Thermotoga maritima MSB8: one gene and its partner. Each later gene encodes a partner of the first gene's protein in a complex. Links are inferred from orthologs where the notes say so. Each region holds a gene or a part of one and is shown on either strand. Other genes may lie near its edges.

The links. Proteins that work in one complex are often made in the same cells at the same time.
Region 2: the proteins of metK (region 1) and groL are in contact, whole or in part, in a cryo-EM structure (PDB 8P4O), measured with the Escherichia coli proteins. The link is inferred for Thermotoga maritima MSB8 from one-to-one orthologs.

Annotation. Positions count from the first base shown.
Region 1 is NC_000853.1:1,643,468-1,651,099, reverse strand. The notes cover bases 2,763-5,557. They hold metK (methionine adenosyltransferase), read left to right. Parts: upstream 2,763-3,463; coding sequence 3,464-4,651; downstream 4,652-5,557. Other genes in these bases: TM_RS08430 (hypothetical protein), read left to right, coding at 5,026-5,557; rpsT (30S ribosomal protein S20), read left to right, coding at 4,667-4,957; TM_RS08445 (hypothetical protein), read left to right, coding at 3,064-3,390; TM_RS08450 (M23 family metallopeptidase), read left to right, coding at 2,763-3,059. In the rest of the region: TM_RS08470 (class I SAM-dependent methyltransferase), read left to right, coding at 1-117; energy-coupling factor ABC transporter ATP-binding protein EcfA1, read left to right, coding at 98-877; 5'/3'-nucleotidase SurE, read left to right, coding at 837-1,580; def (peptide deformylase), read left to right, coding at 1,580-2,074; more of TM_RS08450, read left to right, coding at 2,088-2,762; more of TM_RS08430, read left to right, coding at 5,558-5,688; TM_RS08425 (response regulator transcription factor), read left to right, coding at 5,749-6,468; TM_RS08420 (sensor histidine kinase), read left to right, coding at 6,472-7,632. UniProt on the Escherichia coli protein: Catalyzes the formation of S-adenosylmethionine (AdoMet) from methionine and ATP.
Region 2 is NC_000853.1:530,665-537,665, reverse strand. Bases 2,832-5,662 are described here. They hold groL (chaperonin GroEL), read right to left. Parts: upstream 5,140-5,662; coding sequence 3,523-5,139; downstream 2,832-3,522. Other genes in these bases: groES (co-chaperone GroES), read right to left, coding at 5,154-5,429; TM_RS02615 (AAA family ATPase), read left to right, coding at 2,832-3,336. Also shown: tmung (type-4 uracil-DNA glycosylase), read left to right, coding at 1-116; TM_RS02625 (metal-dependent transcriptional regulator), read left to right, coding at 121-639; TM_RS02620 (SDR family oxidoreductase), read left to right, coding at 636-1,565; more of TM_RS02615, read left to right, coding at 1,537-2,831; TM_RS02590 (ABC transporter permease), read left to right, coding at 6,105-7,001.

The sequences.
Region 1 (7,632 bases):
ATCAGAGATTTCATGAAAGAGGTTTTCGGGAACGTGGAGGAGCTCTGCAAAACCGGTGGAATAAGGGTTTACAGGTCCGTGAAAGGATTGAAAGAAGATGAAGATAACGCTGAATAGCGTTTCCTTCAGATACAACGGAGACTACGTTTTGAAGGACGTGAACGCCGAGTTCGAAACGGGGAAGATCTACGTTGTGGTGGGAAAAAACGGCTCCGGGAAGACCACCCTTTTGAAGATCCTCGCAGGACTCCTGGAAGCCGAGGGAGAGATTTTCCTGGACGGTTCACCAGCGGATCCGTTTCTTTTGAGAAAGAACGTGGGCTACGTCTTCCAGAATCCGTCTTCACAGATCATAGGTGCCACCGTGGAGGAGGACGTGGCCTTTTCGCTGGAGATAATGGGGCTCGACGAGAGCGAAATGAGAAAGAGAATAAAGAAGGTCCTGGAACTGGTGGGACTCTCCGGTCTCGAAAAGGAAGACCCGCTGAACCTTTCAGGAGGCCAGAAACAGAGGCTTGCGATTGCCTCGATGCTCGCTCGGGATACACGCTTTCTCGCTTTAGATGAACCGGTTTCCATGCTGGACCCTCCCTCTCAGAGGGAGATATTTCAGGTGCTCGAGAGCCTCAAGAATGAAGGAAAGGGAATAATACTGGTAACACACGAGCTGGAGTATCTGGATGATATGGACTTCATACTCCACATCTCGAATGGTACAATCGATTTCTGTGGAAGCTGGGAGGAATTCGTGGAGAGAGAGTTCGACGATGTGGAGATTCCTTTCAAGTGGAAACTCTGGAAGAAATGTGGGAAGATAAACCTGTGGGAGGATCGGTATGAGAATTCTGGTAACCAACGACGACGGGATACAGTCTAAGGGGATCATCGTCCTCGCAGAGCTTCTTTCCGAGGAACACGAGGTGTTCGTGGTGGCTCCCGATAAAGAGAGGAGCGCAACTGGTCACAGCATCACCATACACGTTCCGCTCTGGATGAAGAAGGTTTTCATCTCAGAGAGGGTGGTTGCGTACTCCACTACAGGAACGCCCGCGGACTGTGTGAAACTCGCCTACAACGTGGTCATGGATAAAAGGGTCGATCTCATCGTGAGTGGTGTGAACAGGGGGCCCAACATGGGCATGGATATTCTCCACTCTGGGACGGTCTCGGGTGCGATGGAAGGTGCCATGATGAACATTCCTTCGATTGCCATATCGAGTGCTAACTACGAGAGTCCCGATTTCGAAGGAGCGGCACGTTTTTTGATCGACTTTCTGAAAGAATTCGACTTCTCACTCCTCGATCCTTTCACCATGCTGAACATAAACGTGCCTGCTGGTGAGATAAAGGGATGGAGATTCACAAGGCAGAGCAGAAGAAGGTGGAACGATTACTTCGAAGAGAGAGTCTCACCCTTTGGGGAGAAGTACTACTGGATGATGGGAGAGGTCATCGAAGACGACGATAGAGACGATGTTGACTACAAGGCGGTTAGAGAAGGGTACGTCTCCATCACTCCGATACATCCCTTTCTCACGAACGAACAGTGTCTGAAGAAGTTAAGGGAGGTGTACGACTGATGTACAGAATAAGAGTCTTTGGAGATCCCGTCTTGAGAAAGAGGGCAAAACCCGTTACAAAGTTCGACGAGAACCTGAAAAAGACCATAGAAAGAATGATAGAGACGATGTATCACTACGACGGTGTGGGACTCGCGGCACCGCAGGTTGGAATATCTCAGAGGTTCTTCGTCATGGACGTTGGAAATGGTCCGGTTGCCGTGATAAATCCGGAGATTCTTGAAATCGATCCAGAAACTGAAGTAGCAGAAGAGGGGTGCCTCAGCTTTCCCGAGATCTTCGTCGAGATAGAAAGGAGCAAAAGAATAAAGGTCAAATACCAGAACACAAGGGGAGAATACGTGGAAGAAGAACTGGAAGGTTACGCTGCAAGGGTTTTTCAGCACGAGTTCGATCATCTGAACGGAGTTTTGATCATCGATCGAATCAGTCCAGCAAAGCGCCTTTTGCTCAGAAAGAAACTCATGGACATAGCAAGAACCGTTAAGAGATGAGGAGGGAAGAGACGTGAAAAGGTGGTTGCTTTTGATTTCCTTGATGGTGTTCTCCGCGGTTGTGTTTTCGTTCTCCGCACCCGTTGATTCTCCAAGGGTTTCGGCAACTTTCGGTGAGTACAGAGGGAGTGGAAACAGAGGACCTCATTTTCACATGGGAATCGACTTTTCTACGGGATTGAAAGAAGGAGTTCCCATATACGCCTCCGAGAGAGGCTGGCTCGTCAGAATCGAAATAGACGAGGACGATATATACGGCTACACAGTGGTTCTGGAACACGAGAATGGATACAGAACGCTCTACGCCCATCTGAGCAGATTCTCGAAAAAACTGGAAACGGTAGCGAGTTCTTTGAAACAAGAGTTCGGGAATGTGAGGATCGTCGTGAACTTCCCTGAGAAAGAGATCTGGTTCGAAAAAGGTGAAGTCGTCGGATACTCAGGAACCACAGGAGAGGCACCCATTCCCCACGCACACTTCGAGATAAGAGACAGGAACGAGGAAGTTTCCTACGACCCTTCGACTTTCTTGAACCTTCCAAAACCCGTGGATGAGGATATTGTTCTGGAAAAAATAAAGATAGGAGACAGTGTGTACGATTTCGTCGAGGGGAGGACGTACCCGTTCAGTGGAAATTTCCCGGATCTTGCGATCAAAGCCTATTCGAAAGGGTTCAACAACACGTTAGGACTCAAGAAGATCTCACTCCTTTTGGAAGGTGAAGAGATCTATCAGATCTCTTTCGATCAGATTCCCTGGTCCGAGTTCACAAACGTCTGGGGAGTGTACGATAGGAAGTCCGTTTCGGCCGCGTACAGGTTTGAGCTCTGGTACAAATTGTTCCCCGAAACGTTTTCTTCGATGATAAAGGTGAACAAATTTCCCGAATTGGGAAAAGCCCCAGATTTTGCCAAATACACAGTCGTTATTGAAGATATCTGGGGCATGAAGAAGGAATTTTCTTTCTACCTGCAGCGGAGGTGAAATCATGCTCTTTCTGTTTTTTGGAAAGAAAAAGAAAGACCTGAACAAAAACCCGTTTTACAGGGAAAAGGGATCCCTTGTAGTTTACATAAAATGTGACAGGTGTGGGGAAGTCTTCAGAAGTCATCTGAGAACGGGGTACGATTTCATCGTGGATTACGATAACCCGGGCGTTCCTTACAAGATAGACAAGCTCTATGTGGGTTCAAAATGTCCCAACAAGATACATCTTGTTGCGACCTTCACGTCTTCTTATAAACCGGTGTCTGTTTCTCTGGAGGGTGGAACTTTTATAACCCGAGAAGAATTTGAAGAATCGCAAAAACAATGATGTAACCTTTTTTTAAGAAAGATTGTGATAAACTATCAAGGCTGTTATAAGATCAGCGAAAGGAGGATGGGAGATGAGAAGACTTTTCACCAGCGAGAGCGTAACAGAAGGGCATCCGGACAAAATCGCCGACCAGATTTCCGACGCCATACTCGACGCCATGCTCGAGCAGGATCCAAGGAGCAGGGTTGCCGTTGAAACACTCGTAACAACAGGGCTTGTCATCATCGCGGGAGAGGTTACCACCAGAGCTTATGTTGAGATCCCCGATATAGCGAGAAAGACCATTCTGGAGATAGGATACACGAGGGCGAAGTACGGATTCGATGGGGAAACCTGCGGAGTGCTCACCAGCATCCACAGTCAGTCTCCTGACATAGCTCTCGGTGTAGACAAGGCGCTCGAGGTCAAAACAGGAGAGGAAGTGGCTGACGAGTTCGAGGCGCTCGGAGCTGGCGACCAGGGAATCATGTTCGGCTACGCCACCAACGAAACCCCTGAGTACATGCCCCTTCCCATAACTCTCGCCCACAAACTCGCCATGAGACTCGCTGAGGTCAGAAAGAACGGGACTCTTCCTTTCCTCAGGCCAGATGGAAAGACACAGGTGACCATAGAATACGAGGACGACAAACCAGTCCGTGTCGACACAGTGCTTATTTCAACTCAGCACGATCCGGATATCTCCCAGGCAGATCTGAGAGAGGCGATAATAGAACACGTCATAAATCCTGTGATTCCAGAACAGTACAGGGACGACAAAATGAAGATACTGGTGAATCCAACGGGAAGATTTGTTCTTGGAGGTCCCATGGCCGACACGGGGCTCACAGGGAGAAAGATCATCGTTGACACTTACGGTGGTTGGGTACCCCACGGCGGAGGGGCGTTCAGCGGAAAAGATCCCACAAAGGTTGACAGATCGGCTCACTATATGGCAAGATATGTAGCGAAGAACGTTGTGGCTGCAGGTCTTGCGGACAAGTTCCTCATACAGCTTTCTTACGCTATAGGTGTCGCGAAACCCGTTTCCATAATGATCGACACGTATGGAACCGCGAAGGTGGATGAAGACAAACTTCTCAAGGTGATCACTGAACTGTTCGATTTCAGACCGGGTGCGATCATAAAGAAACTGAATCTTTTGAGACCTATTTACAGGAAAACAGCCGCCTACGGTCACTTTGGAAGGAACGAAGAGGAATTCACATGGGAGAAACTCGACATGGTAGATGAGTTGAAAAGAGCTTTCAATATGTAAGGGAGGGATCAAGTAGTGCCGAATATCAAATCTGCAAAGAAAAGGGTCAGAGTTTCTGAAAAGAGAAGACTCAGAAACAAGGCTTACAAGACTTTCTTCAAGAACAGAATAAAAGAGGTTCTCAAAGCTATCGAGAACAAAGAACCGAAAGAAGTCGTTCTTGAACTCACCAGGAAAGCGCAGGCTGCCATAGACAAAGCCGTTTCCAAGGGAGTCATCCACAAGAATCAGGGTGCGAGAAGAAAAGCGAGACTTTTCGAGAAGGTGAACGAATACCTGAGAACTCTCGAAACAACTCAGGAGTGAATTTCTTGCTGTTTTTGAAAGCTGGCCCCCTTGCGGGGCATTTCTGATTTTAAAGGGAGGGATTGTGCGTGGAGGGGTTGATAGGGGATTTCTTCAGGTTGATTATTAAAAACTGGTATTTTTCTCTACCCGCCGCTCTTTTTCTCATGTTCGCTGCCAGGTATGTTGAACACATAGCTTTTGCGGTGATCGGTTTTGTAATCGGTATCAACTTCGTGTTTCCTCTTCTTTCGAATATCGAATTTCTCAAATCCTATCTCACGAATGAGAATGTGAAGGTTGTTGTACTGGTGGCAACAGGTGTTTTAACCGCAGTTGTGCTTTACGTTCTGTACAGATACCTGGTGTTCCTCGCTGCTCTCGTCACCGTGACCTTCGTCGCTTACTACGTTATAAACTTTCTGGTGAGTTCTTTTAACCTTCAAAGTGTTCAGTACATGAACTGGATAACGTTTGGACTTTCCGTTTTCATTGGACTTTTAGCTGGATTGACTGCTTACCGCAAGGAAAAAGAATTTGCGAGAATCCTCTCAGTTGTGGTGGGTGCTGCGATTTTTTCAGTGCTGGTTTTGTTCTACCTTTCCGGACTCTTTGGTGTGGAGTTTAAACCGGAATCTCTCTTTGCGAACAAGATGATGATCTTCTTCTACGTGTCTCTTTTTCTGCTCTTTCTGTTTCTTTCTGCATGGTTCACTTTCAGGAAAAGATCCTATCAAAAAACTAGTTCGTAAATGTTAAAATAGTATAGAAACCAGATCTGAAAGGAGGTGTACCCCCTCGGGGGATCGAAGATGGCGAAAAAGAAGATTCTGGTGGTTGACGACGACCCGGCAATTCTTGAGCTGGTAGGATATAACCTTTCCAAGGAAGGATACGAGGTGCTCAAGGCTTATGATGGAGAGGAAGCACTCAAAATTGCCAACGACGAAGACGTGGACATGTTCATAGTGGATATCATGCTTCCTGGAATCGACGGCTTCGAGCTGGTCAGGAAGATCAGATCCATGGAGAAATACAAGAACACCCCCGTGATCTTCCTGAGCGCAAAGGGAGAAGAATTCGACAAGGTGCTTGGGCTGGAGCTCGGTGCGGACGACTACATCACCAAGCCGTTCAGCGTGAGAGAGCTTCTTGCGAGGGTGAAGGCTATATTCAGAAGGCTTTCCACCGCTACTCAGAGCAAGGAAGAAAGGCCTAAGAAGATCATAGCCAAGGATCTTGAAATCGATGTGGAAAAGTACGAAGTGAAAGTGAGAGGGAAAAAAGTGAACCTCACTCCTCTCGAATTTGAACTGCTCCGATTCCTCGCGGAAAACGAAGGAAAAGTTTTCAGCAGGGATGTTCTTCTGGACAAACTCTGGGGATACGATTACTACGGAGATACGAGAACTGTAGATGTTCACATAAGAAGGCTGAGAACGAAGATAGAAGAAGATCCTTCGAATCCGAAATACATAATCACTGTGAGAGGAAAGGGATACAAATTCAGAGACCCCGGAAAGGAAGACTGATCTATGAGTGTGTTCCTGTTCGTCATAGTAGCCGTTCTATTCGTCCTGCTCTTTCTGGTGTTCAAGAAGCGTCTCTCCGAGTACAAAATTCTCATCGAAAAGCTGTCAGATATGCTGGGGGAAAAGGGTGTTCCCCCACTTTATCTTTTCGAGAGACTGAAAAAGTACGTGGACAATCTGAAAGAAACAATTTCACGTGTCGAAGTGAGCAGAGATAACTTTCTCACGATTTTGAACAGCCTCAGCGAACCCATATTCATTCTGGATCGAGAGGGAAAGATCACATTTTTGAACGAAATTGCCCGTGAACTCGTGCAAGGCAGAATCAACCCCGAAGGAAGACCTTATTATGAAATATTCGAAGATTACTATATAAACGAGATGGTGGAAGAAACAATCAAAAGCGAAGAACCGCAGGAAGGAACTCTCGTTACCTATGTTGGTAACGAGAAGAAATACTTCCACGTGAAGGTGATACCCGTCGAGCTGAAAAGCGGCGACAAAATCTTTGTCATTCTCTTCCATGACGTGACCAAGGAAAGAAAGCTCGACGAGATGAGAAGAGAATTCATAGCCACAGTTTCACACGAACTCAGAACTCCCCTCACCTCCATCCACGGTTATGCGGAAACGCTCCTCGAAGATGATCTGGAGAACAAGGAACTGGTTAAAAGGTTTTTGAAGATCATAGAGGAAGAATCCGCTCGAATGACACGCCTCATCAACGATCTTCTCGATCTTGAGAAAATAGAAGAAAGCGAAGCCAATTTTGAAATGAAAGATGTGGATCTGTGTGAAGTGATAGAATACGTTTACAGAATCATACAACCGATAGCCGAGGAGAACGAAGTGGATCTCATCGTTGAATGTGAGGATGTTGTGGTCAGGGGAAACAAAGAAAGGCTGATCCAGATGCTCCTGAATCTTGTGGACAACGCTGTCAAATACACATCTTTGAAGGAAAAAGGAGAAAAGAAGGTCTGGGTGAGGGCCTACGATACACCGGACTGGGTGGTTGTTGAGGTAGAAGACACGGGACCTGGAATACCCAAGGAAGCCCAGAGCAGAATCTTCGAGAAGTTCTACAGGGTGGATAAAGCGCGTTCCAGAAAGATGGGCGGAACGGGATTGGGTCTCACGATAGTGAAAACGATCGTTGACAAA
Region 2 (7,001 bases), 1.1 Mb from region 1 along the record:
AGGTCATTCCAACATTCCATCCGAGTTATCTCCTGAGAAATAGAAGTAATGAACTCAGAAGGATCGTTCTTGAGGATATTGAGAAAGCAAAAAGTTTCATAAAGAAGGAGGGTTGATAGCATGCCTAGAGGAAGGAAGAAAACCCTGACACCTGCGCTCGAAGATTACCTTGCAGTGATTCAGGAGATACTTCAGAAACAACCCGCGGCGAGGGTGAGCACCATCGCGAGAAAGATGGGAGTGAGCCTTCCAAGTGTGACGAATGCCATGAAAAGACTGGCGGAACTTGGATACGTCGAATACGAGAAGTATGGATACATAACCCTTACCGAGAAGGGTAAAAGAAGAGCAAGATCGTTGAGAGGTTCTCAGAACAGACTCAGGAACTTTTTCTTCTACGTGATGGGAATACCTTCACCCACCGCGGAAAAACTCTCGCGTCATTTCTCACACTTCCTGGATACGAAAACGAGAGAAAGATTCAAGAGATTTTACGACATAATGGTGAATTTCGATGAGAGCAAGGTGCAGGAACTGAAGGAATTTCTCGAAGAGAGCAGAAGACTCGTGAACGTTCGGGAAATCCCTGAAGAAGCCAGAATTATGGAAGAAGATGAAGAAGAGGAGGCTCAACCATGAACATTCTGGTAACAGGCGGAGCGGGCTTCATAGGATCCCACGTGGTGGACAAACTGATAGAAAACGGATACGGTGTCATTGTGGTGGACAATCTATCTTCTGGAAAGGTTGAAAACCTCAACAGAAACGCACTGTTTTATGAACAGAGTATAGAGGACGAAGAAATGATGGAGCGGATCTTCTCTCTACACAGACCCGAGTATGTCTTTCACCTCGCCGCTCAGGCTAGTGTCGCCATCTCTGTTAGGGAACCCGCCAGAGACGCAAAAACGAACATCATCGGATCTCTTGTGCTTCTTGAAAAATCCATCAAGTACGGTGTTAAAAAATTCATCTTTTCGTCCACCGGTGGGGCGATATACGGAGAGAATGTGAAGGTCTTTCCAACACCGGAAACGGAGATACCTCATCCGATATCCCCTTATGGCATAGCGAAGTACAGCACCGAGATGTATCTGGAATTCTTCGCGAGAGAGTACGGGCTGAAGTACACAGTTCTCAGATACGCCAACGTTTACGGGCCAAGACAGGATCCGTACGGTGAAGCGGGCGTGGTGGCCATCTTCACTGAAAGGATGCTCAGGGGAGAGGAAGTTCACATATTCGGTGATGGAGAGTACGTCAGAGACTACGTTTACGTTGATGACGTGGTCAGAGCGAATCTTCTCGCCATGGAGAAAGGCGACAACGAAGTCTTCAACATAGGAACGGGAAGGGGCACAACCGTGAACCAGCTCTTCAAACTGCTGAAAGAGATCACTGGCTACGATAAAGAGCCTGTCTATAAACCACCGCGTAAGGGCGACGTGAGAAAGAGCATTCTCGATTACACGAAGGCGAAGGAAAAGCTCGGCTGGGAACCCAAAGTTTCCCTTGAGGAGGGATTGAAGCTCACCGTTGAGTATTTCAGAAAAACCCTTGAGTGAACTGCTCAGGCCGAAAGACTTCGAGGATTTCGTCGGTCAGGATCATATATTCGGTAATAAAGGGATTCTCCGGCGAACTTTAAAGACAGGCAACATGTTCTCTTCTATCCTCTATGGACCACCGGGGTCTGGTAAGACCTCGGTTTTTTCACTGCTGAAAAGGTATTTCAACGGCGAGGTAGTTTATCTGAGCTCCACCGTTCACGGGGTTTCTGAAATAAAGAACGTTCTCAAAAGAGGAGAACAGTTGAGAAAATATGGAAAAAAATTGCTTCTCTTTCTCGATGAAATACACCGCCTGAACAAAAACCAGCAGATGGTTCTGGTTTCCCATGTTGAACGAGGAGACATCGTACTGGTTGCGACAACAACTGAAAATCCGAGTTTTGTCATCGTACCTGCACTTCTCTCAAGGTGCAGGATTCTTTATTTCAAAAAACTCTCTGACGAGGACCTGATGAAGATCTTGAAAAAAGCAACAGAGGTTCTCAACATCGATCTGGAAGAATCGGTAGAGAAAGCCATAGTAAGGCATTCCGAAGGAGACGCCAGAAAACTCTTGAACACCCTGGAGATCGTCCACCAGGCGTTCAAAAACAAGAGAGTAACTCTTGAGGACCTGGAAACTCTGCTGGGAAACGTGAGCGGGTACACGAAGGAATCACACTACGATTTCGCTTCGGCCTTCATAAAGAGTATGAGAGGTAGCGATCCAAACGCCGCTGTTTACTACCTCGTCAAAATGATAGAGATGGGAGAAGACCCGCGATTCATAGCACGAAGAATGATCATATTCGCCAGCGAAGACGTTGGACTCGCCGACCCAAACGCTCTACATATCGCCGTTTCGACCTCCATCGCTGTCGAACACGTGGGACTTCCCGAATGTTTGATGAACCTTGTAGAGTGTGCCGTCTATCTTTCCCTCGCTCCCAAGAGCAACTCTGTTTATCTCGCAATGAAAAAAGTCCAGGAACTTCCTGTGGAGGACGTACCGCTTTTTCTGAGAAATCCCGTCACCGAAGAGATGAAAAAGCGTGGATACGGAGAAGGGTATCTTTATCCCCATGATTTCGGTGGTTTCGTGAAAACGAACTATCTTCCAGAAAAGTTGAAAAATGAGGTCATCTTCCAGCCAAAGAGAGTAGGTTTTGAGGAAGAACTCTTTGAAAGGCTCAGAAAACTCTGGCCCGAGAAGTACGGGGGTGAAAGTATGGCCGAAGTGAGAAAAGAACTGGAATACAAAGGGAAAAAGATCAGAATCGTAAAGGGAGACATCACAAGAGAAGAAGTGGACGCCATAGTGAACGCGGCGAACGAATATCTGAAACACGGAGGAGGAGTAGCGGGAGCGATCGTGAGAGCAGGTGGAAGCGTTATCCAGGAAGAAAGCGACAGGATCGTTCAAGAACGAGGAAGAGTCCCGACAGGTGAAGCGGTGGTAACCAGCGCTGGAAAGCTGAAGGCAAAATACGTGATCCACACCGTGGGGCCCGTTTGGAGAGGAGGCAGTCATGGAGAGGACGAACTTCTCTACAAAGCAGTTTACAACGCTCTTCTTCGAGCTCACGAACTGAAATTGAAGAGCATCTCAATGCCTGCTATCAGTACAGGAATATTCGGATTTCCGAAAGAAAGAGCGGTGGGAATCTTTTCAAAAGCAATAAGAGATTTCATCGATCAACATCCTGATACCACTCTGGAAGAGATCCGCATATGCAACATAGATGAGGAAACAACGAAGATTTTCGAAGAAAAGTTCAGCGTTTGATGAAACCAAAAGAAGGGGCAAACGCCCCTTCTTTTTTAAGACCTCTGAGGAAGTATTGAATCAACTCAAACGAGTTCTTGGACCTCTTCCGCAACAGATTTCCATACCTGAAAGGAACTATTGATATTTTCATCATACCACAAAAACTAAAAAAGTAAAGGGGGCCAAGGGCCCCCTTTATTTCCATCAGAATTCTTCAGGCATGCTCGGTGTTTCTTTCTTCTCCTCGGGTTTTTCAACGATGAGCACTTCCGTTGTCAGGAGCATTCCAGCGATGGATGCAGCATTCTGCAGGGCGCTCCTTGTAACCTTTGCTGGGTCAATGATTCCTCTTTCAAACATGTTGCAGTATTCTCCTCTGAGTGCGTCGAATCCATAGGCTGGATCGTCATTCGAAAGTATCTTCTCAATGATCACCGCTCCGTCGTATCCCGCGTTTTCAGCAATCTGCTTAATAGGGGCTGAGAGTGCCTTGTAAACGATCTGGGCTCCTATTTTCTCGTCGCCTTCGAGCTCTTCTATGACCTTTTCAACGGCTTTTCTTGCTCTCAGGAGTGTTACTCCTCCACCTGGAACGATTCCTTCTTCGACAGCTGCTCTCGTGGCGCTCAGTGCGTCTTCAATTCTGTGTTTCTTTTCCTTGAGCTCTGTTTCGGTGGCCGCTCCAACCTTTATGACGGCTACTCCTCCTGCGAGTTTTGCCATCCTTTCCTGGAGAGTTTCTTTTTCGTACTCGGATGTGGTTTCCTCTATCTGGGCTTTGATCTGAGCGATTCTCTTCTTGATAGCCTCCGGATCACCTTTTCCTCCAATTATGATGGTTTCATCTTTCTTGACCCTCACAAGATCGGCTCTTCCGAGATCTTCGAGGGTGAGATCCTCGAGATTGATTCCGAGCTCTTCACTTGCCACCTGACCTCCGGTGAGTATCGCTATGTCCTGAAGCATGGCTTTTCTTCTTTCACCGAATCCAGGAGCCTTTACAGCACAGGACTGGAGAGTACCCTTGAGCTTGTTGAGAACAAGTGTTGTCAGAACTTCTCCTTCAACGTCTTCCGCTATGACGAGAAGTGGTTTTCCGGTCTGAGCGACTTTTTCAAGGATCGGAATGAGAGGCTTCACAGCGCTGAGCTTCCTGTCAGTGATGAGTATGAAGGGTTCCTTCAGAACGACTTCCATCTTCTCGGCATCCGTGACGAAGTACGGTGAAATGTAACCCCTGTCAAACTGCATACCTTCGGTGAATTCAACGTATGTTTCGAGTGTTTTGGAATCTTCCACAGTGATGACTCCGTCTTCTCCTACCTTGTCCATAGCTTCTGCGATGAGTTCTCCTATTTCAGCGCTGTTCGCAGATATGGCGGCAACATGGGCGATGTCTTCCCTACCGGAAAGTTTCTTGGAAACCTTCTTGATCTCTTCAACGGCCTTCTCAACGGCTTTGTCTATACCTCTCTTGAGGAGAATTGGATTGGCACCCGCTGCAACATTCTTGAGACCTTCTTTGATCATAGCCTGTGCGAGAACCGTAGCCGTTGTTGTACCGTCACCGGCAACATCGTTTGTTTTGGAAGCAACCTCTTTCACGAGCTGAGCTCCAAGGTTTTCGAATTTGTCCTCGAGCTCAATCTCCTTGGCTATGGAAACACCGTCGTTGGTTATTGTTGGAGAACCCCACGATTTTTCGATAACAACGTTCCTTCCCTTTGGTCCGAGAGTCACCTTTACCGCGTTAGCGACCTTGTCCACACCTCTTTCGAGTGCTCTTCTCGCTTCTTCATTGAACTTCAGAATCTTCGGCATATCTCACACCTCCTTCACTCTTCGATTTTCGCGAGTATGTCATTCACATCGATGATGATGTAATCCTCATCATCAATCTTTATTTCTGTACCCGCATATTTGGAGTAAATAACCTTGTCTCCAACTTTGATGTCGAATTTTTCGTCGTCATCGATCTTTCCCACGGCTACGACCTCTGCCTTCATCGGTTTTTCTTTTGCGGAATCTGGAAGAACGATTCCTCCCTCTGTCTTCTTTTCCTCTTTGATGGGCTTGATGAGGAGTCTTTCACCGAGAGGTATCACTTTCATCATCCATCCCTCCTTCGTAGATGTTTAGCACTCTCATCATTCGACTGCTAATATAAATATACTACTTTTTACGAGCCTCTTCAAGGGATATTGATTAAGAAAAACAAACACAAATCCAACATTACCGTTAATAATGAATAAACAATGATTCAAAGAGATAGAAGAAAAATAAAAAGGCGCTTGAAGCGCCCTCTTTCTGGTGGAGGCGGGGGGATTCGAACCCCCGTCCGAAGATGGAGGCCCCTGGGCTTCTCCGAGCGCAGCCCGTGTTTTCGCTCTCGGGAGGGACCTCCCACGGGCAGGGTGTCCTCTCCCACAGCCTTCCTGAGTTTTCCCGATTCAGGCCGGAAGGCGAAGCTGAATCGGTAGGCTGGATCTCTCACGCCCTCTTCCGAAGCCCAGCCAACTTCGGAGAGGACGGCCGCTTATCTATTAAGCGGCAACAGCAACAGGTTCGTTGGCACTTATTCTTTGTCCCACCTTTTTTACGAGGAGGTGGGGACCTCGGCTCGCTTCCCAGGGGACTCCATCCCCGTCGAACCCGTTCGCCCCCTGGTTTATCAATCCATCCTTATTATACCACTGTTCAGACTCTTCCAAATGTCGGAAGGTTCAGGGTATGTTGTATAATCATATGAAGGTGCATACCCAATTTACGACCAGGAGGTGTACCAGGTGACCGCATACATCATACGAAGACTTCTGCTCTTGCCCCTGATTCTCTTAGGAGTCACCTTCATCGTTTTTTCCATGATCCAGTCCCTCGGGCCGGATAAATTACTCGCAGCGTACGTCAACCCGAACATGCTGGACAAGTTAACGCCCGAGCAGATGGACGCTCTAAAGGAGAAGTACGGCTTGAACGACTTTTTCGTTGTGAGATACGTCAAATGGCTCGCAAACACTCTGAGAGGTGATCTCGGGTGGTCCCTTGTTGGGAAAGAACCGGTGAAAGATGCTCTTTTGAGAAGACTTCCATACACCGTTGAACTTGCGCTTTATGCAATTTTTCCCGTCGTATTCGTTGGAATATGGCTTGGTGTGAAGGCTGCGGTTCACAGAGGAAAATTCCTCGATCATTTCATAAGAATCTTCGCCGTGGTTGGCTGGTCTTTCCCTGATTTCGTCTTTGGATTGCTCGTTCTGATGATCTTCTACAGCATACTGAACTGGCTTCCTCCTGGGAATCTGAGTATGTGGGCTGAAGAAGTGATCAAATCACCAGAATTTCATCGCTACACAAAGCTCATCACAATAGACGCACTCTTGAACGGCAGATTGGACATCTTCTGGGATGGGCTGAAACACCTTATAGGTCCCATCATAACTCTTTCGTGGCTCTGGTGGGCGTATCTTCTGAGAATCACCAGGTCGAGCATGCTGGAAGTCCTGAATAAAGAATACGTGAGAACCGCCAGGGCAAAGGGTCTTCCCGAGGATGTGGTTATAAACAAACACGCCAGAAGAAATGCTTTGATTCCTGTCACCACTGTCGCCGGTGGTATGGTCATCGGTCTCTTCTCCGGTACTGTGATCGTGGAAACGGTCTTCAACAGAACGGGTGTGGGAAGT